DNA from 3 places in the Synechococcus sp. A10-1-5-9 genome. Region 2 is predicted to be linked to each of the others. Evidence: predicted binding sites of a transcription regulator. Region 2 holds the regulator's gene; each other region holds the start of a gene.
The links. The regulator NtcA, encoded in region 2, controls nitrogen genes in cyanobacteria. The targets are predictions, from matches to a motif close to GTANCNNNNGNTAC.
Positions count from the first base shown of each region.

Region 1 (6,407 bases), 970 kb from region 2:
ACAGGCTTTGGCCGAGAATCGGCTGGAAACTTGACGGCACCTGGACCCGGTATCCAGGCGCTTTCCAGTGGTCCATGGATGCACCGGAAGGGCACATGCCATTGATCAATCAGCTTCGCGGTGTCCGTCTGATGGATGCATTGCTGTCTCATCCTGGACTTCAGCCCAGAGTTTGAGTTCTGGGGAGGCCTCCAGCCTCCTTGGTGTTTGGCATGGTCTTCATCCCTCGTTATGGTCGAAGAAGGATGGATCAGTCCGAATGTTCAGCCGCTATCTGCCTGTCTTTCGGTGGGCTGATTTCATCCTCCCCTCAACGTTGCAGTTAAGCCCTCTGCTGGAGCTGCTTCTCGATCCTGTTGATTGCCAGGAAACCTCTTGCAGGTTGCAGCTGGGATTGCAGGAGGCCATTGTGAATGCCGTGCGTCATGGCAATGCAGGTGACCCTGACAAATGTCTGCGCATCCGCAGGATTCTCACTCCCAACTGGTTGATCTGGCAGATCCAAGATGAGGGCGATGGGCTTCCAGGCCCCGCGCGTATCGCCTATCTGCCTGAGCAATTGGATGCGAATCATGGTCGGGGACTGTTCCTGATGCATCAGTGTTTTGATGACATCCGCTGGAGCTCGCGCGGTAACCGTGTTCAGCTCGCATGTCGTCGACCAGGACGATCATCTGCTGTGGTCAACGGTGTGGGCAGCCGGGATCTTTCAGTTCTCGTCTGATCCATCCCAGCGCCTGTTCGGTCAGTGCTTCCACATCGCCGCGATCGCCTGTCTGGAGGAGCTGAGTCAGTGCTGCAGCAAGCAGCTCCGCTCCCCGTCGATCCGGATTGGATTTCAGCCGGTGCCAATCGCGGTCTCCAATGCTGAGTGATTGATGCAGAGCCTTGGCTTGCTCCACGGCACCGTCAGGCCAGGGATTCACTGTCACGCCGATCCGTGCGTAATATTTTTCTAGTCTGAATGGGCGACGCGTGACAGCGGTGACCAAGCTTCACCGGTTTCAGCAACGAGCTCTTCATCATTTGAGCCGGCTTGCAGGTCTGCAGCCCAGACAATGGGAAGGCTCAGATCTCAAATCCAGGCGTCGGAGGCAGCAGCGTCAACTGATTCAGCAATGCGTTGACGCCGACCCAGAGGGATTTCGTTGGCTTGTCAATCGAGAACGAGGTCAACTCCTCTGGAAGGCCCTGCGATGGAGTGGGCCTGGACTCCTGGTCGGATGGTGGTTAAGCCGAAGTTGATTCAGACAGCAACGAGAGACTGCTGCACGACAACCAGGGAATCGGGGGGTTCTGGGATTGCACCATCCAGGGGAGGAACATCAGTGCCGCTGGTGTTCGTGAGCGTGTTCCCCTTGATCCAGGCCTGGTGAAGGGCCCGACGACGACGATCTTCTGCGAGGACTAGTCGATCTGCCGCTGAACAGGGACTTTCGCCTGGGTGAACGGCAGTACGCAGACAGATTCCAAAGCCATGCGCTTCTACCTGAACTTTGCCCTCCATCAACACCAACTGAAAGGTCCAGCCCTGCAACCAGCGGATCCGGAAAGGATTCGTCATCAGTGGTCACACAATTGACTGCACCTTATGGGGTCGTACCACCCTTGCAAGACTGTCTGTCAGGGAATCACTTCGTGCCGGAGTCCGGCTTGGTTGCGCACCACACCCGCGTCATGAAGTGCGACTCTGCCTGCAGATTGCAGAATCCTGCGTCCAGAAGCCGCTGATCAATGTCGTCACTGATGTAATCGCGGTAGTAAGGCTCGTGAAACACGCGACGGAAATTGTCCATGGCTACGTCGAACTGGGGGGAATCTTTCAGCTGAACCGAGTCGGCGAGTACCAGGACCCCTCCTGGTTCTAGAAGCCTGTAACAGTCTTGAAGGACGGCCTGCCTGGCCTCAGCGGGCAGTTCGTGCATCAGAAACACACAGGTGAGGGCTTGAAAGCCGCCCTCATCGAAGGGCATGCGTTCGGCATTTCCTTGCACAAGCTGAACAAGGCTGCTGCGGTTTTGATTTAACCAACGATTGGCCTGACGCAGGTAGGCCTCGGAGAGGTCGACCCCGATCAGCGTGCATGTAGGGAGTGCCGCTCTGATCTGATGAAGGGTTCGTCCTGTCCCGGTGGCGACATCGAGGATGCGCAGACTCCCTGGGTTGCGGTTGGAAAAGTGCTTCAGACCGGCTTGAAGGAAGGGAATGATCCTGCGGCGCATCGCATCGGCGGCGCCATTGAACAGGATGTCGACCTGGAGGTCATAGAGCTCTGCCGAGTGGTCTGAAAGGTACCCATCGGTTTGGTGGTGAAAGTTCTGGAGGTAGTACTCGGGATAGAGCTCGCGATTGGAAAGATCCGGAAGATCTTGCACATCTCTGGCTCTACGTCTGGACCAGTTGGAAGGAAGGTCTAGCCACACCCGGGGATAGCGTTCAGCCCATTCCAACCAGGGGATGTCAAAGAGAAGGGATTGCGGATAGATCCCTGCCGCAGCATCCTTCCAGTCACGGTCTTGCAGGGCATCGAGTGACTTCCTCAGGGCATTCATCATCTCCGCTGGAACCGGCTGGGTCTGCGGAACGACATCGGGAGCCACAGCCTCCATCACCTTGGTGCTCAGTTCCTTATGCACCAACCCCGCGAGGCTTCGTCCCTGCTGAAGGGTCCGATACGCGATTTCGGTGATGCTGGGCGCCATGACTTGGCCTGATCAAACCAAATCATTCCAGTCGATCCTGGAGCTCACTGTGGCCGTGGCTTGCGTTTCCACAGAACAATTTGTGAAGAAGAAGGGAAACGAGTAGCGGTTGCTACAGAATTGAATCATCCACAAAGAGGCTTAGCGATGATGCAGCAAGCGCAAGCAACATCTCCGGTCATTCAGTACTCCGGCAATGTGCTGGAGCGTCGTCAACGAGCAGCTGCGGAGTATTTGGCGTGGGCCGATCACCATGCTCACGTGATTGCCCGTGAAGAAGCTGCCCATGTGCAACGTGGGGGGCTCCAAGTGCTGGATCAGCGCAGTGCCGCTGCTCAGCAAGAGCTGTGGGCGCGTCGCAGGATGCACGAAAGGCATCTCCGCGACAGCGCCATGGCTCAGTTGCGGCACCGCTGATGCCTGGGTTCAGGCGTCGTAGTACATGGTGAATTCGTGGGGGTGCGGACGCTGGCGAAGCTGCTGAACCTCCTCGTACTTCAAATCGATCCAGTTATCAATGAAGTCTTTGGTGAACACACCACCTTCCATGAGGTAGTGATGATCAGCATTGAGCGCTTCCAAAGCACCATTCAGTGAGGCTGGAACCGTGTCAATCTCACTCAGGCGTTCTGCGGACAGCTCGAAGAGGTCCACATTCGTGGGAGCGCCCGGATCAATCTGATTTTTGATGCCATCAATGCCGGCCATCATCATGGCGGAGAAAGCCAGATAAGGGTTGGCCAGTGCGTCTCCGGAGCGGAACTCAAGGCGCTTGGCCTTGGGATTGGGTCCAGTCAGAGGGATACGCACCGCAGCTGAGCGATTGCCTTCGGAGTACACGAGATTGACTGGTGCTTCGAAGCCCGGCACCAGGCGCTTGTAGCTGTTGGTGGTGGGGTTGGTGAATGCGAGGAATGAAGGCGCGTGTTTGAGGATCCCGCCGATATACCAGCGGGCAGTTTGGGACAGGTTGGCCTCAGTGCCTTCGCCGAAGAACAGCGGTTGGCCTCCTTTCCAGAGGCTCTGGTGCACGTGCATGCCACTGCCGTTGTCGTTGAACACTGGCTTGGGCATGAATGTGGCGGTTTTGCCGTACTTCTTCGCCACATTGCGAACGACATATTTGTAGGTCATGGTGTTGTCCGCCGCCTGGATCAGCTCGGCGAATTTCATGCCTAGTTCGTGCTGCCCTGCACCGGCAACTTCATGGTGATGCTTTTCGATGGGGATCCCAAGTTGGGCCATCACGAGCAGCATTTCAGAACGGATGTCCTGCGCTGTGTCGTTGGGTGAAACGGGGAAATATCCCTCTTTTAACTGGATCTTGTAGCCAAGGTTTCCGCCTTCTTCGAGCCGTCCGGAGTTCCAGGCGGCTTCGATGGTGTCAACGCTGTAAAAGCTTCCTCCTTCGCTGGAGCTGTATCGCACGTCATCGAACAGGAAGAATTCAGGCTCAGGTCCGAAAAAGGCCGTGTCAGCGAGACCGCTGCCTGATAAGTAGGCCAGTGCCTTCTGAGCGAGAGCACGCGGGCAGCGATCGTAAGCGTCGCCGGTTCGCGGATCCTGAATCGAACAGATCAAGCTGAGAGTCTTGTGGCTGTAAAACGGATCGATCCAGGCCGTTGATGGGTCTGGCACCATCGCCATGTCGGACGCGTCAATGCTCTTCCATCCGCGAATTGAGGATCCGTCAAAGGCAAGTCCCTCGTTGAAGGACTCTGCTTCCAGAAGATCGGAACAGATGGTCAGGTGCTGCCACTTGCCGTGGAGGTCGGTGAACTTGAGATCAATGAGTTCAATGCCTTCATCCTTGATCTGACGGAGCACATCCTGGGCGGTCGTAGCCATTGGCGTCAGTGGTTCTTTGGATAGCGATTTGAACGTAGGGATCGATGTGCACCCGTTTTGTATCCGTCAGTACATTTTTTCTCTTGTCACTATTCATAAGGGCTTGGTGCTCCCTTGGTAACCGTTTCTGTCAAGTTCCCGGGATCCCACGCGCTGGAAGGGTTTTTGCGTCGATGGTGGTGTTAGCTTCCGGCCAACGTGGCCAGGGTTCTGCATGCGCGATGCCATCACCGGATTGATTGGTCGTTACGACCAGCTTGGCCGCTATCTCGATCGTTCTGCCATCGATCGGATTGAGGCTTATCTCGATGAATCCACCATCAGGCTGAAGGCTGTTGAGTTGATCAACAGGGAAGCGGCAGATCTTGTCCGTGAAGCCAGTCAGCGACTGTTTCAAGGGGATCCGGAATTGCTACTCCCCGGTGGAAACGCTTACACCACACGGCGTCTGGCGGCGTGTCTTCGTGACATGGATTATTTCCTGCGTTATGCCAGTTATGCCTTAATCGCTGGCGACAGCACGATCCTGAACGAGCGGGTCCTAAACGGGCTTGACGATACCTATAAGAGTCTGGGAGTACCGACCGGTCCGACGGTCAGAAGCATGGTTCTCCTCGCTGATGTTCTCTGTGAGCGTCTCCTCTCGGAAGGAGTTCCGTCGAATTGCCTTGGATTGGCTCGCTCGCCTTTTGAGCACATGGCTGCAGGGCTGGCTGCAAGCGACGTTCGCCAACGCTGATTCCTTCAAGGAATTTCCGTTCGTTTCAAGCGGCATCGGAACAGTGCTTTCTCGCTCAAATCGGCCCTCTCGCTGCGTAGGCTTCCGCCATTGAATGATGGTTTCCGGCCTGCCGATGACGCACTCTCTTCCCCAGGTCGAATCGCGCCATCGCCGATCCGTTGGCCCTATCAATACCCCTGACCGCCTCTTGCTGGGTCCCGGTCCCTCAAACGCCCATCCAACAGTTCTATCTGCACTGGCGAGAACTCCGATCGGTCATCTGGATCCTCTCTATGTCGATCTGATGGGTGAGGTTCAGGAGTTGCTCCGCTACGCCTGGCAGACCGACAATCGGCTCACCTTGCCCATGAGTGGCACGGGGAGCGCGGCGATGGAAGCCACCCTGGCAAACACAGTCGAGCCCGGAGATCGGGTCTTAGTAGCGGTTAAGGGGTATTTCGGAAATCGTCTTGCCGACATGGCAGGCCGTTACAGGGCCGATGTTCGGGTGATCGAAAAGCCATGGGGCGAGGCGTTCACTCTTGATGAGTTGGCCGCCGCCCTGGAGCATCACAAGCCTGCGATTCTGGCAATGGTTCATGCCGAAACCTCCACAGGCGTCTGCCAACCCATGGATGGAGTTGGTGATCTCTGCCGTCAGCACGACTGTCTGCTTCTCCTCGACACAGTCACCTCACTCGGTGGTGTTCCCCTTTATCTAGATGAGTGGAAGGTTGATATGGCTTACAGCTGCAGTCAAAAAGGCCTGAGCTGCCCTCCTGGTTTGGGACCCTTCACCATGGGCACCCGCGCGGAAGCCAAACTTGCTGCACGCAAGGACAAGGTTCCCAATTGGTATCTGGATGTTTCCTTGCTGAATCAGTACTGGGGAAGTGACAGGGTTTATCACCACACAGCACCCGTGAACATGAACTTCGGAATGCGTGAGGCCCTACGCCTGCTGGCTGAGGAAGGGCTGGAGAATGCCTGGGCACGGCATCGCCGCAATGCCGAAGCGCTCTGGAATGGACTGCAATCCCTTGGGCTTGAAATGCATGTACCTGAGGAACTACGGCTGCCTACCCTCTCAACCGTGAAGATCCCCGACGATGTGGATGGAAAGGCTTTCTCCTCTC
Region 1 is NZ_CP180406.1:354,685-361,091, forward strand. It holds gene ACLM45_RS02250 (GUN4 domain-containing protein) at 1-176, shown strand, start outside; gene ACLM45_RS02255 (ATP-binding protein) at 260-724, shown strand; gene ACLM45_RS02260 (DUF6439 family protein) at 684-932, opposite strand; gene ACLM45_RS02265 (copper-binding protein) at 1,247-1,564, opposite strand; gene ACLM45_RS02270 (class I SAM-dependent methyltransferase) at 1,632-2,702, opposite strand; gene ACLM45_RS02275 (hypothetical protein) at 2,850-3,119, shown strand; gene glnA (type I glutamate--ammonia ligase) at 3,129-4,550, opposite strand; gene ACLM45_RS02285 (allophycocyanin subunit beta-18) at 4,765-5,289, shown strand; gene ACLM45_RS02290 (pyridoxal-phosphate-dependent aminotransferase family protein) at 5,387-6,407, shown strand, end outside.
Region 1: glnA (type I glutamate--ammonia ligase) is a predicted target of NtcA. The motif match lies at 4,610-4,623, and genes of this name have one in related genera.

Region 2 (6,407 bases):
AGGTTTCGTAGCCGCCGACCGCGACGATTGGCCCGATGAAACCCGTGCCGGCAAAATCTGTGTGAAGCGCTTGCTCTCAGGCGAGCGAGGCCACTACGGCCCGCTTGAACATGCCCAGATCGTTCTGAATGTGGGCTGGTTCCCTCACTCGGTGATGCAGCAAGCTCGCACCCACCGAGTGGGCGTGAGCTTCGATGTCCAGTCGATGCGTTACACAGGCGAGCGGATTGCCCGGGCTGCCGACGGTGAGCTGGATCTAGAGGACGTGTTTTACCTCAGACCAGTTGGAGATTACAGCGATCGTCAGGGCAAGAAATACACTTACAGCCAGGCGCTGCGGTCGCAGGATCTGCAGCTCTGCAAGCAAGCTTCAGAGCGCTATCGGGATCTACTGCGAGCCGGTTTCGCAGAGGAACATGCCCGCGGGATTCTTCCCTTTGATTACCGACAGCACTTCGTGGTGAGCTTCAGTCTTCGGGCGTTCCTGCACTTCATGGATTTGCGCGCCAAGCTCGATGCACAGAAGGAAATCCGCGAGCTCTGTGACCTCATGTGGCCACACCTCCAGGATTGGGCGCCTGAATTCGCAGCCTGGTATGAAAAAAGCCGGCTTCATAAAGCAAGACTGGCGCCCTGAGGTCAGGCCCCCACAAGCGTTCAAACCTTGGCGAGGGTAACCCGCTCAGGCTGGTGCTGATATTTGCCCTGGCGATCGCTGTAAGTGGTGTCGCATGGGTCACCTTCAAAAAACAACAACTGACAGATGCCTTCATTGGCATAAATACGGCAATCAGCACCTGAGCTGTTGCTGAATTCAAGAGTGAGATGACCTTCCCAGCTAGCTTCCGCGGGCGTGGTGTTCACAATGATACCGAGGCGGGCATAGGTGCTCTTGCCCAGGCAGATCACCGTGATGTTGGGCGGCACCTTCATTTTTTCAAGGGCAACGCCAAGCCCATAGGAGTGAGCTGGAAGGATGAAATAGTCACCATCTTCATCATGATGGAGCTCGGTGGGCTCCAGGTTGGCTGGATTAAATCGCTTGGGGTTCATCACCGTGCCAGGCACGTGTTTGAAAATCAGAAACTCCTGCGGTGAAAGGCGCAGGTCATAGCCATACGACGAACAACCAAAACTCAACACCGGGCGCAGTTTCTGATCCGGTTCGAGATGACGCACAAGACCCGCTTGAAATGGATCGAGCATCCCTGCAGCAGCTTGCTCGGTGATCCAGCGATCGTTTTTCAGCATCAGAGGCCCCTACGCAATTCCGTGACTTGATCAGCCAAAGCCATCAGCGAGTCCGGGATGGATGGACCCGTGATGATCACATCCATTGACGCGGGACGCTGCTCCAGGCGACACAACACCTCCCGCTCATCGAGGTAGCCGAATGCAATTGCCAGGCCAAGCTCATCCAGCACCAACTGATCGAGGTCCCCGCTGATTAATTGCTTTGCGCAGGCGTTCCAGACCGATTGCACAGCATCAATCACCTCCGGCTCAGCATTGGCCGCAGGTTGGGACAAACACTCAAGAACAGCAGGACGCATCCAGCTGAGACGGTCGCAGAGAGTGACCGCAGCATCAGGCCCCTGCACCACACCACCTTTGAGAAATTGAGCGACCAGCACCCTGCTGCCAAGACCCGCAGCACGCAGTGCTTGGCTCATCACCGTCCCGAAACTCCCTCGATACGGGGCCGTGTGAACCTGAAGCTGGCCCTCCTGAGCCACCAGATGCAGCGGTGGCCTCGGCTCAAAAACCGGCAATCTCCGCAGACCAGCTTGCTCAAGCGTCCGGTGATCCGCACTGCGGACGTCTCGGGATCGATGGCTGGAACTCAAGCTTGTTGTCATCTCGGTCGCTGGCATCAGGGCTGGTGTCCAGACGGCCCAGCAGAATTTGAATCTAGCGCTGCGGATCCGATCCACAAGCCCTTGGACACCACCCATGGTGTCTCAGTCCAACTGCCAGGCTCAATGAAGCCATCGTCGCCAGGCATGAACACCATCTCCCGCAAGGACGGACGTCAAGCGTCCGAACTGAGGCCCTTCGCCGTCGAATGGGATCCCATGGGCTTCGCCCTCAGCTCCGTGATCGTTCGCACCGGCCGAACCGCTGTGCTCTGCAGCGTCTGCCACGAGCAAGGCGTGCCGCGCTGGCGCCGTGACCAGGGCCTCGGCTGGCTGAGCGCGGAATACCGGCTGCTCCCTGGTTCCACCCCCGAACGTCAACGACGGGAATGGCTGAAGCTCTCCGGACGCACCCAGGAGATTCAGCGTTTAATCGGTCGCAGTCTGCGCGCTGCGCTCTCCATGGAGGCGTTGGGCGAGAACACTCTGCTTGTGGACTGCGATGTGATTCAGGCCGATGCAGGCACTCGCACCGCCTCCATCACTGGAGCCTGGCTGGCACTCCATCACGCCTGCGCATCACTGGTGTCACAGGGACTCATCCCGGCCAATCCAGTCAGCGCCCAGGTGGCAGCCGTATCGGTGGGACTACTCCAGGGCGAAGCCCTACTTGATCTGGATTACAGCGAGGACTCTCAGGCGGATGTGGATCTGAATGTGGTGATGAACGCCAGCGGTGAACTTCTTGAACTCCAGGGAACAGCAGAGGGAGCCACCTTCAGCCGGCAGCAGCTGAACCTGCTCCTCGATCGAGCGGAACCTGGGCTCAAGCAGCTGATGCGCGCCCAGAACGAGGCTCTGAGAACGCAGTGATCACTTTGGAATCGTGTGCGTTGCTACAGGGTGAGAGTCAATCGCTCCTTAACTTCCTAAAACCAATGTGCCGGCCATGCCCGAAGTGATCCGCGGCTTTAGCCGCACAGCCTCTCATCAAGGACGCACATCGGAAGTGAGCCTGGCCAACGCGCCCGCACCAACTAGCAAGACTCTGCTTGAAGTCATTCGGGACCTCGAGGGTGCCAACACGGAGCTGATCGAACGCAGCAAAACCATTTTCTTCCCGGGTGATCCCGCCGAACGCGTCTATCTCATTAGGCGCGGTGCCGTGCGCCTCTCTCGCGTCTACGAGTCAGGGGAGGAGATCACCGTGGCTCTGCTGCGAGAGAACAGTCTTTTCGGTGTGCTCTCCCTCCTCACCGGCCATCGTTCCGATCGTTTCTACCACTCAGTGGCCTTCACCAGGGTTGAGATGGTCACAGCTCCCGCCACCTCGGTGCGTAAGGCCATCGAAGCTGACACCTCGGTGGGGCTGCTGCTGCTGCAGGGACTCTCAAGCCGAATTCTTCAGACGGAGACGATGATCGAAACATTGACCCACCGCGACATGTCGTCACGCCTGGTGAGTTTTCTGCTGGTGCTCTGCCGCGATTTCGGCATCCCTGGAAACCAGGGGATCACGATCGATCTGCGGCTGTCGCATCAAGCCATCGCCGAAGCCATTGGATCAACCCGGGTCACCATCACCCGCCTCCTCGGAGACCTTCGCAACTCGGGTCTGGTAGAGATTGACCGCAAAAAAATTACCGTTCTCGATCCCATCGCCCTTGCCAAACGGTTCAGCTGACGCACAGAAGAGTGAGGATGGCGACGTTCGAGCTGCACTGCGTGCAATGAGTTCTCTGTGACTGGCTGGTTGCTTCTGCTGTCGTTGCTTGTCCTCGGTGGCGTGCTCTCGACCTTGGGTGATCGACTCGGCTCCAGAGTCGGCAAGGCTCGTCTGAGCCTCTTCGGCCTGCGCCCCCGTCAGACAGCCGTGGTGATCACAGTGCTCACCGGCAGCCTGATCAGCGTCCTCTCCCTGGGCCTGATGCTGCTCGTCAGTCGGCAGTTGCGCGTCGGCCTCTTCGAACTGAATGACCTTCAGGCCAGGCTGCGCAGCAGCCGGGCGGATCTGAAGACCAGCCGGTCAGCTCAGAAGCAATCCAAACAACAACTGGACAAAGCTCGCAAGGATGAGATCGAGGTGCGCAGACGCCTTGAGGAAGCACGTAAACAAGCCAATGAGCTGAGAGAAACCCTTCAACCCCTGCAGGATCAGACCCGCCGACTCGAAGCAGAACGACAACGACTGAGCCAGGACGTTGGTAAACGCGACGACGAAATCCGCAGAACCGACCGCGAGCTCGCCGCTGTACGAGATCGCATCCGCTCCGGCGAAGCCGAATTGAAACTGCTAGAGGAAAATCTTCTAGCCCTGCGCCGCGGAAACGTCGCGATCAGCAGTGGTCAGCCCTTAGCAACAGCCACACTCAGACTTGAACGCCCTGACCAGGCGCGCCAGGTGATCGATCAGGTGCTGAGAGAGGCCAACCTCCAGGCTTACCAGCAAGTCCTGCCAGGACAGGCTCCCGACAAACAGATCCTGTTGGTGCCTCGTGAAGACATCAACCGCCTGGAACAAGCCATCCGCAAACCAGGAACCTGGGTTGTACTGCTGCGCTCTGCCGCCAACGTGCTTCAAGGTGAAACGGTTGTGTATGCCTTCCCGGAGGTCAGGCCCAACGTCACCATTACCCGCGATGGAGAGGTGCTTGCAAAGACCGCCCTGGCCAGCGAAGAAACATCCGCGGAGGATGTCCGCAACAGGTTGAACCTGCTTCTGGCATCAACCCTGGCAGAAATTCAACGCCGCGGCTCCATCAGCAAGGGACTGCAATTCGACTCCCAGGCACTAAACGAGCTCGGAAAGATGCTGATTGATCGCAGCACCGGACGGGTTGAGCTTGAGGCGGTGGCACTCAGGAACAGCGAGACAGCCGACCCCATTGCGATTCAGCTTCGACTTCAACGCAGCTTCAAACCCACCACTGCGGATGACACACCGTGACTCGCATCGCCGCCCTGGATCCGGGCCGAAGCAAGTGTGGGCTCCTGCTCGTTGACACAGACTTGGGAATCGTCCTCGAAGGACATGTCCTTGAGGGATGCTCTGTCCTGGAGACCCTGGAGCAATGGCGATCCAAGGAACCTCTTGATCGCGTGGTGATGGGCAACGGCACAGCCAGTAGGCACTGGCGCGACCAACTACCGGCGGATCTGCAGCTCACCGTTGTCGACGAACGCGGCACCACCCTGCAGGCCAGGAGTCGATACTGGGAGCTCTGGCCTCCGAAAGGATGGCGGCGACTGCTGCCTGAGGGACTACGCATCCCCCCCTGTGATCTCGATGCTGTTGCCGCTCTGGTGATTCTCGAGACTGCGCTCAACTGCCGTTTCAGCTGGCCTACACCGGAGCCCGTCAGAACTTGGCTCTCACGGTGAAGCTGTAATCCCCTCCAGCCTCGAGCCGATAATCGGATCTCACCAAAAAGCGTTGCAACGCATCCTGGATCAGGGCGCGTCCGAGCGAAGGCTCAACGCTGAGCTCACCGCGCTTGAAAAACCACTGAAACTCCCAGATAAATCCACCGGCCTGAACTTCACCCTGAAGACACTGATCACTAAAACTCTGGTGATGAACCCTCAGATGAGCTGTGGTGGATGGCAGACGTGCCATCAAACCGACTCACTCTGAGCAGGAGCGAGATTCAAAGCATTGATGTGGTTACCAGCCCGTTCCAATCCCTGACGTTGGATGCGTTCCAGCCCGGAGAGAACTTCTTTCAATACCTCGTTCAGCAGAGGCTCCTCCTCACGGCTGAACGCCCCCAACACATGCGACACGGTGCGAGCCCTTCGTTCCTCAGGCGAAAGCCCCGGAGCACCAATCCCGATGCGAAGACGTGCGAAATCCTGGGTGCCGAGATGCTGAATCGTGCTTTTTAATCCGTTGTGACCGCCGGCACTGCCCCGAGCCCGCAAGCGCAGGCGTCCGAGGGGGAGATCCATGTCATCGACCAGAACGATGACTTGTCCCAGGCTCAAACCAAACCAGTCGAGGGTGGCACGGATCGATCGGCCGCTCTCATTCATGAAGGTCTTGGGCATCAACAAGCGCAAACGATCAGGTCCAGCGCCGATATCCGCAAGATCACCTTGGAGCTTGGCCATGGCTCGGAACCGAGCATGTTCCTGAGCAGCAAGCTGCTCTAAAACCATGAATCCCACGTTGTGACGGGTCGAGGCGTAACGGTCACCGGGATTGCCAAGACCTACCACCAATCGGAGGTCGCCGGAGTTGATCACGATCAGTCAGCGCTAGCGCCTTTCGACGGAGGGGTGTCCGTCGTTGGCTCTGAAACCTCAGGAAGAACTTCAGGCTCAGCAATGGCTTTGTTGATTTCCCGCTCGAATTCCTTAGAAGCGGATTGAAACCCCTTCAAAGTCTTCCCCAAGGTGCGGCCGAACTCAGGAAGACGCTTCGGACCGAAGACAAGCAAAGCGACGGCACCAATGACGGCCATCTCAGGAAGGCCAATTCCAAACACGTTCATGAGCCTCGCCCGAGAGTGGGGTGAGCCGGCAAGAGTCAGCCGGCCCCGTTCCAGTTGA
Region 2 is NZ_CP180406.1:1,320,205-1,326,611, forward strand. It holds gene thyX (FAD-dependent thymidylate synthase) at 1-637, shown strand, start outside; gene dcd (dCTP deaminase) at 658-1,251, opposite strand; gene ACLM45_RS07545 (cob(I)yrinic acid a,c-diamide adenosyltransferase) at 1,251-1,859, opposite strand; gene rph (ribonuclease PH) at 2,004-2,729, shown strand; gene ntcA (global nitrogen regulator NtcA) at 2,806-3,540, shown strand; gene ACLM45_RS07560 (DUF3084 domain-containing protein) at 3,598-4,803, shown strand; gene ACLM45_RS07565 (resolvase) at 4,800-5,237, shown strand; gene ACLM45_RS07570 (DUF3146 family protein) at 5,215-5,472, opposite strand; gene pth (aminoacyl-tRNA hydrolase) at 5,472-6,098, opposite strand; gene ACLM45_RS07580 (TatA/E family twin arginine-targeting protein translocase) at 6,104-6,349, opposite strand; gene psbH (photosystem II reaction center phosphoprotein PsbH) at 6,385-6,407, opposite strand, start outside.

Region 3 (6,407 bases), 1.1 Mb from region 2:
CAAGCCCCACGTCATTCACGCCGCAACTGAAAGGTGATGCGAGACGATCGGCCGTTGTTCACGTGAGGGCATGTAGTAATCGAGATCAGCTTCCATCAGGTGGTGACGGATGCCACGGATCTCAAGCTCATCGATCGAGGTCCAGTGCAAGCGGCGAAAAAAACGCACGTTCTGAATCTGCACTGTGGCGCAGAAACGATCACATCCCCAACCATTGGCGGTGGTGACAGCTTTCCAGATCAACCCCTTCCCAATCTGGTTATGACGGCGGAAGTCGGAATGCACTCCGAGGCGACCGCCATACCAATGTCGCGGCTCCGTTTCCACAATCCGAACCACTCCCACCACATTGGTTTCATCGGCATCGTCATGCTCTGAGTCTGAGCTGTGATGCAACGCCGCAATCGGATAGGCAATCGCATCAAGTTCATCTCGATCTGAGTCTTCAAACACATGCTGCTCGCTACAAAAGATGCTGCGCCGCAACGACCAATACCCCTGGATCAGGAAGGAATCAGCGCGAAGAAGATGAAAGGTGAAACGATCGGAACTCGCTGTCGGAGACAGGCGAAAATCATCAGCATCAATACCAATGCCGCAGCGCACAGATGGCGTGAACAGATGAGGCGCGGAACTTTTGCTGCGACCAATGCCGCGGCTGCTGGGATCAAGACAAGAAACCATGACTACGACACCGATTCAAAAAAAGAGAGCGCGGAACAAGCTCCGCATTTGGCACAGCCGGCGGACATCTGCTCTGAGCGCAGATCCCCCGCGTTCAGCATCTCGGCAACACCCTGATACACGTCGACCATGAAGGAACTATCCGGAGAAGAATGACTCTCAAGCGGAGTTCCAGAGATCGGAACAAAGGGCACCACGAAGGGGTAGACCCCGAGTTCGATCAGACGGCGACTGCAGGCCAGCAAAGCGTCTTTGCTGTCACCGAGGCCAGCCAACAGATACGTCGACACTTCACCTCGACCGAACACTTCAACGGCGTCGGCGAAGGCCTCGTAATACCGTTCAAGGGTGAGCTCCGATTTCCCGGGAAGGATCCGACGGCGCACATCCGGCTCCACCACCTCAAGGTGCATGCCAAGGCTGTCGATTCCAGAGTCCTTCATGCGCTGATACCAGCGTGGATCCTCCGGCGGTTCACATTGCCCCTGGATCGGCAGATCCACTCGACGTTTCACCGCTTCAGCGGTTTCAGCCATCAGACGAGCGCCGCGGTCGTCACTGTTCGGCGTACCGGTGGTCATCACCAGTTGCTTGACCCCGTCCAGCCGGACGGCAGCCTCCGCCACCTCCGCCACCTGCTCGGGTGTTTTCCGAATCAAAGCCCCGTCGTCGATCGACTGTTCAATGGCACAGAACTGACAAGACTGGGATCGGTCCCGGAAGCGGATGCAGGTCTGCAGCAACGTGGTGGCCAAAACGTCCTTGCTGTGCAGCAAGGCAATCGATCGATAGGAAATACCGTCGGCTGTGCTCAAGCCGTAAAACGTTGGCTCCCGTGGTGTTGTGATCACTGGAGCGCAAGACTGCTCTGGACCATCGATCGAAAGTGACGTGCCAGTGGATGCCAGCTTGTAAGGCGAGGCTGCAGAGGCATTGTTGTAAACGGGCACCATCACGGTGGTGCCATCAAGATCCAAGGCACGGTGGTCAGAAGGACCCGCACCTCCTCGCCGGCCGGGGTTGCCCTTGACCGGGTCAACCCGAACGCCATGCACCTGGAGTTCTGTAACCAAGCGACCAAGCTCAGACATGGTTCAAAGCCTCCATCGATGACAGGGAGTCGGACACCGCGGCCGGCTCCAAGGAAACCGACGACGTGGAGATGTCTTGAACAGGAAGCGCTGGCGAACTGTTGATCTGCAGGGACAACAGCTCAGGACGGCTGTAATGGCCGACGCTGTCCATCATTCGTTTGCGCTTGGTGATCAGTGCGAGATCCAGATCAGCAATCGCCAACCCTTCACCATCGGGGAGAGGTCCGACCAGATAACGGCCTTCAGGGCTGATCACAGCGGTGTGACATCCACCTTGAAAGGCCTTGTGCAGAGACGTCTCGGGGGTGATCAACGCAAAGTCCTCGGGGTCCAGCCAGCCGGTGGAACAGATCACGAAACAACCGGCCTCAAGAGCGTGATGACGCATGGTGACGGCGGTCTGTTCACTGAAGATCGGTCCCACCAGCGAGCCAGGGAACTGAGCGCAGTGAATCTCCTCCCCCTGAGCCATCAGGGCGTAGCGGGCAAGGGGGTTGTAGTGCTCCCAGCAGGCCAGAGCGCCGACGCGAGCCAGCGGCGTTGGCACCACCTTCAGGCCTGAGCCATCTCCTTGGCCCCAAACCATTCGCTCGTGATAAGTAGGCGTGATTTTCCGCCGTTTCAGAACCAGCTCACCGCAGCTGTTGAACAACAACTGCGTGTTGTAAAGCGTTCCCCGATCACGCTCGTTAACGCCTAACAAAACCTGCATGCCGTGCTGACGAGCAGCGGCGCCAACAGCATCAGTGACAGGGCCTGGAACGACCACGGCTTGCTCATAGAGAGCCAGATGGGATCGTCCCATCAGAACCGGAGGTTCAACGAAGGAAAAGTAGGGGTAGTAGGGGAGAAATGTTTCGGGGAAAACGATCAGTTGAACCCTTTCGGCAGCTGCTTCGGCCATCGCATCCAGAACTCTCTGGAGGGATCCATCCAGACTGAACAGCACAGGACGGATCTGAGCGGCAGCAACTTTGACAGTTGTCACAGTGGAGAGCCTCCAGGCAGAATCAAAGCGTCCAGGTGTCAAGAATGAAGGCGCCCTCTTTGCGGTGCATCAAGACGATGTCGAGAACATCAAGAGGGTTCACAGGTGTAATTCCAGGCATCAGAGCTTTTTCGCCATGGCCATAAAGCGCCTGTAAAGCAAAACGACAGGCATACACTTTTCCGCCTTGATCCATAAATTTCTGAAGTCGAGCATTGAAGTTCAAATGTCCATCAAACGCCGCATCACCAAGCTTTGGGAAGCCTCGCATCACACCCAGCGTGACCCCAGGACCGTAGAGGAGAACTGAGGTCTCGAAACCTTTATTGATCAGACGACTGGCTTGGAGGAGGTTGACCAGTCCGATGGAACCTTCAAAGGCAACGGTATGGAATGTGACAAGAGCCTTTTCACCAGGCTCGGCTTTGACGTCAGGAAATACTTTTTCCTCGTAGTCAACAAGGAAGTCACCGGGTTGATTGGCGGAACGATCAACAGCAGGCATGTAAAGTTTCCATAACCAGTCCAATCGTGACTCCATCACCGCCTTCAGCGATGTGCTGATTGCAACAAAACCAACGACTGAGAGACAACTCGATTGCCTATTTAGTGCTTTTCAATACAGCATTCTTCGTTTTTCCAGAAATAAAGTTGTGAGAGTTTTCAGTACATCGACGTTGCAAGTGATTTCTGAATCCAATTCTTCACTTCAGCGCCGTTCAGCAGTCGTCATCGGTGCGGGCCAAGCTGGCCTCTCTGCTGCCTATGCGTTGCAGCAACAAGGGATACGACCGCTGGTTCTCGAGAAGCACCGTGTGGCGTACGCCTGGGACCAACAGCGCTGGGATTCCTTTTGCCTGGTCACGCCGAACTGGCAGTGCCGTCTTCCCGACTTTCCTTACAACGGTGATCAGCCCGACGGCTTTATGGGCAAGTCCACGATTGTGGATTATCTCCAGCGCTTCGCTCAGCACGTCAACGCCGACCTTCGCGAGGGCGTGGCCGTCTCGCGGTTGCAACCCATCGTGAACGGGTATCGGCTCGACACCAGTGAGGGAGTCATCGAAGCCGAACACGTCATCGTTGCCACTGGGGGTTACCACATCCCCCGACGTCATCCATTCGCCGAACGCATACCAGCATCTGTGCAGCAACTAGATGCTCGGTCCTACCGCAACCCCGAGGCACTCCCGGATGGTCCGGTGCTGGTCGTCGGCAATGGCCAATCTGGCAGCCAGATCGCTGAAGACCTCCACCTGGCAGGTCGCTCTGTGCACCTGAGCGTGGGCCGAGCCCCGCGATCTCCGCGTCGTTATCGAGGCAAAGACGTTGTGGATTGGTTGGATCGCATGGGCTACTACGCCATGCCGATCAGCGATCACACGGATCCACGCTCGGTCCGAGCCAAGACCAATCACTACCTCACAGGCCGAGACGGCGGGCGTGAGATTGATCTACGACAACGGGCGATGGAAGGCATGCATCTGCATGGCCGACTCTCGACCATCTCCCGCGAACACATCGGTTTCGCAGATGACCTGGCGAGCAATCTTGATCAAGCCGATGCGGTGTATTGCCGCATCCGCACCAGCATTGACAGCTGGATCGAACAGGAAGGGATTGATGCCCCGGCCGAACCGGCGTATTGCCCCTGCTGGCAGCCGTCTCCCATGGAAGATCCAGGAATTGATCTGAGCTCACAGCCGCTCGCCGCAGTGATCTGGTGCACGGGTTACCGCAGTGACTTCACATGGATTGAGGCGCCCGTCTTTGATGGGAGTGGGTTACCTTCCCATGATCGTGGCGTCACACAAAGTGCTGGCCTGTATTTCATCGGATTGCCTTGGCTGCACACCTGGGGCTCAGGGAGGTTTTGCGGCGTCAGCGAAGATGCAAGGTATCTCGCACAAGTCATCAACCTGCGTTTGCAACGCCGTGATGCCTGCCAGGAACGCTTGGAATGCACGGCAATCCTGGGGTCTTAGAAGCAGAATCTAAACCCATCAGCACTAACAACAAAAGCGAAAGCGGATAAGAACTCAGTTTCAAATACCATCAAGAAGAGCTCAAGGCGCTGGATGAAAATGCATCTCCCTAGTTGTTGAACAATCCAAAGAAAGCGATCCAGGCCCTCAGTCCCACGTCAACAACAGAATGCATATTGGAAGCAGTGACAAAAACCACATCGCTGATCGACATAATTCACTCCAGCACCTTCCATCACCACCCGCCAAGAAGTATTTCTTCTATAAATAGTTCAACCAAGAAACTCACTACAAACAAAACTACATAGAGCAAGGACAACCGAAATTCGAGTTGAAACAATGGCAATCGGGGCATACTGACCATTACAAATGGAATCACCCTCTTATTCCCAAGTTGATGTCAAGGGAGGGAGGAAGACAGCTGGCCAAGGAAAGGCAGAGTAATCAATGCCGAGGCTTAACAACAAACAGCGTGACGCAATTGAATCAGGATCTATTAATCAGTACTGAGATTAGGGTGATATCTCAGGCCAAGCTGAGCATTGCATTAAGCAATTTTTATATGTATCATTTCAATAATTTGCCTGCGCATGATCGGTCCCCTACGCTAGAAAAAGTCATACGAAATAAATTCTAGTGGCAGCACTCAATTCCAGCAGGCGCAACTTTCTTAAGGGAGCTGCAACGAGTGCCTCGGCATTGGCCATTGGATCGAGTTTTTTTAAATCTTCTTCACTTGCAGCACAGAGCGCAGGAGATTCTAATCGCAAACAGATATCGGTTGATCATGAGTGGGGAACACTGAAGGAAGTTGTCGTTGGATTTACAAACATTCGCGTACCAAGCGAAATACCGCCCTCAAGTAAAAACTATTTGCCACAATCCTCCATCGACTTTATCGAGAAAAATAAAGGTCAATGGTTAATCGATTGCGATCCCGAATTGAACCAGCAATCGATTGATCAAATGAACACAATCATTTACATACTAAATGATCGCGGAGTTATTGTTCATCAGGTTGAACAGCTTTCTCCCGCCGAGGTTGAATACTTAGAGATGGATAGTGATGCTGTGATGCAGACTTTCCCACGCGATCCGATTCTTGTCATTGGCAACAAAGTCATTGAAACATCAATGCTCGAGCCTTATCGCCGTAAGGAGCGATTTGCGATCCGGAGAACTATTGAGGATCGATTACTAAACAGCGGATCTTATCCCGTATCGATGCCACAAGCTGATCCTTATCGCGGAAAGTCAGCTGACGACTACGGGCCAGGACCATACCTTGAAGGAGGCGACGTAATGTTAATCGGAAAAGATATTTATGTAGGCCAAACAGGCAACGCTTCAAACCTTGCTGGTATACGTTGGCTAAGCGATTACTTGGGTCAAGATTACCAAGTTCATCAAGTGCCGCTCAGTCGTCGATTCCTTCATCTTGATTGTGTACTGGCTCTACCGCGACCAGGTGTAGCCATTGTGTGCCAAGAAGCATTTACTCAGGGTCTTCCCAAATTCCTCAATGGCTGGAAGCTCATTAATGTTTCAGCGGATGATGCTGAAAAGAAGATGGGATGCAATGGTCTTGTGCTAAGCAAGGACACCATTCTGATCGGCGACAACATGCCCTCGCTAAAAAAAGATCTTGAGAACGAA
Region 3 is NZ_CP180406.1:231,708-238,114, reverse strand. It holds gene ACLM45_RS01595 (sll0787 family AIR synthase-like protein) at 1-19, opposite strand, end outside; gene ACLM45_RS01590 (MSMEG_0567/Sll0786 family nitrogen starvation N-acetyltransferase) at 16-684, opposite strand; gene ACLM45_RS01585 (MSMEG_0568 family radical SAM protein) at 687-1,775, opposite strand; gene ACLM45_RS01580 (Nit6803 family nitrilase) at 1,768-2,766, opposite strand; gene ACLM45_RS01575 (MSMEG_0572/Sll0783 family nitrogen starvation response protein) at 2,789-3,271, opposite strand; gene ACLM45_RS01570 (MSMEG_0569 family flavin-dependent oxidoreductase) at 3,450-4,751, shown strand; gene ACLM45_RS01565 (twin-arginine translocation signal domain-containing protein) at 5,388-6,407, shown strand, end outside.
Region 3: ACLM45_RS01570 (MSMEG_0569 family flavin-dependent oxidoreductase) is a predicted target of NtcA. The motif match lies at 3,376-3,389, and genes of this name have one in related genera.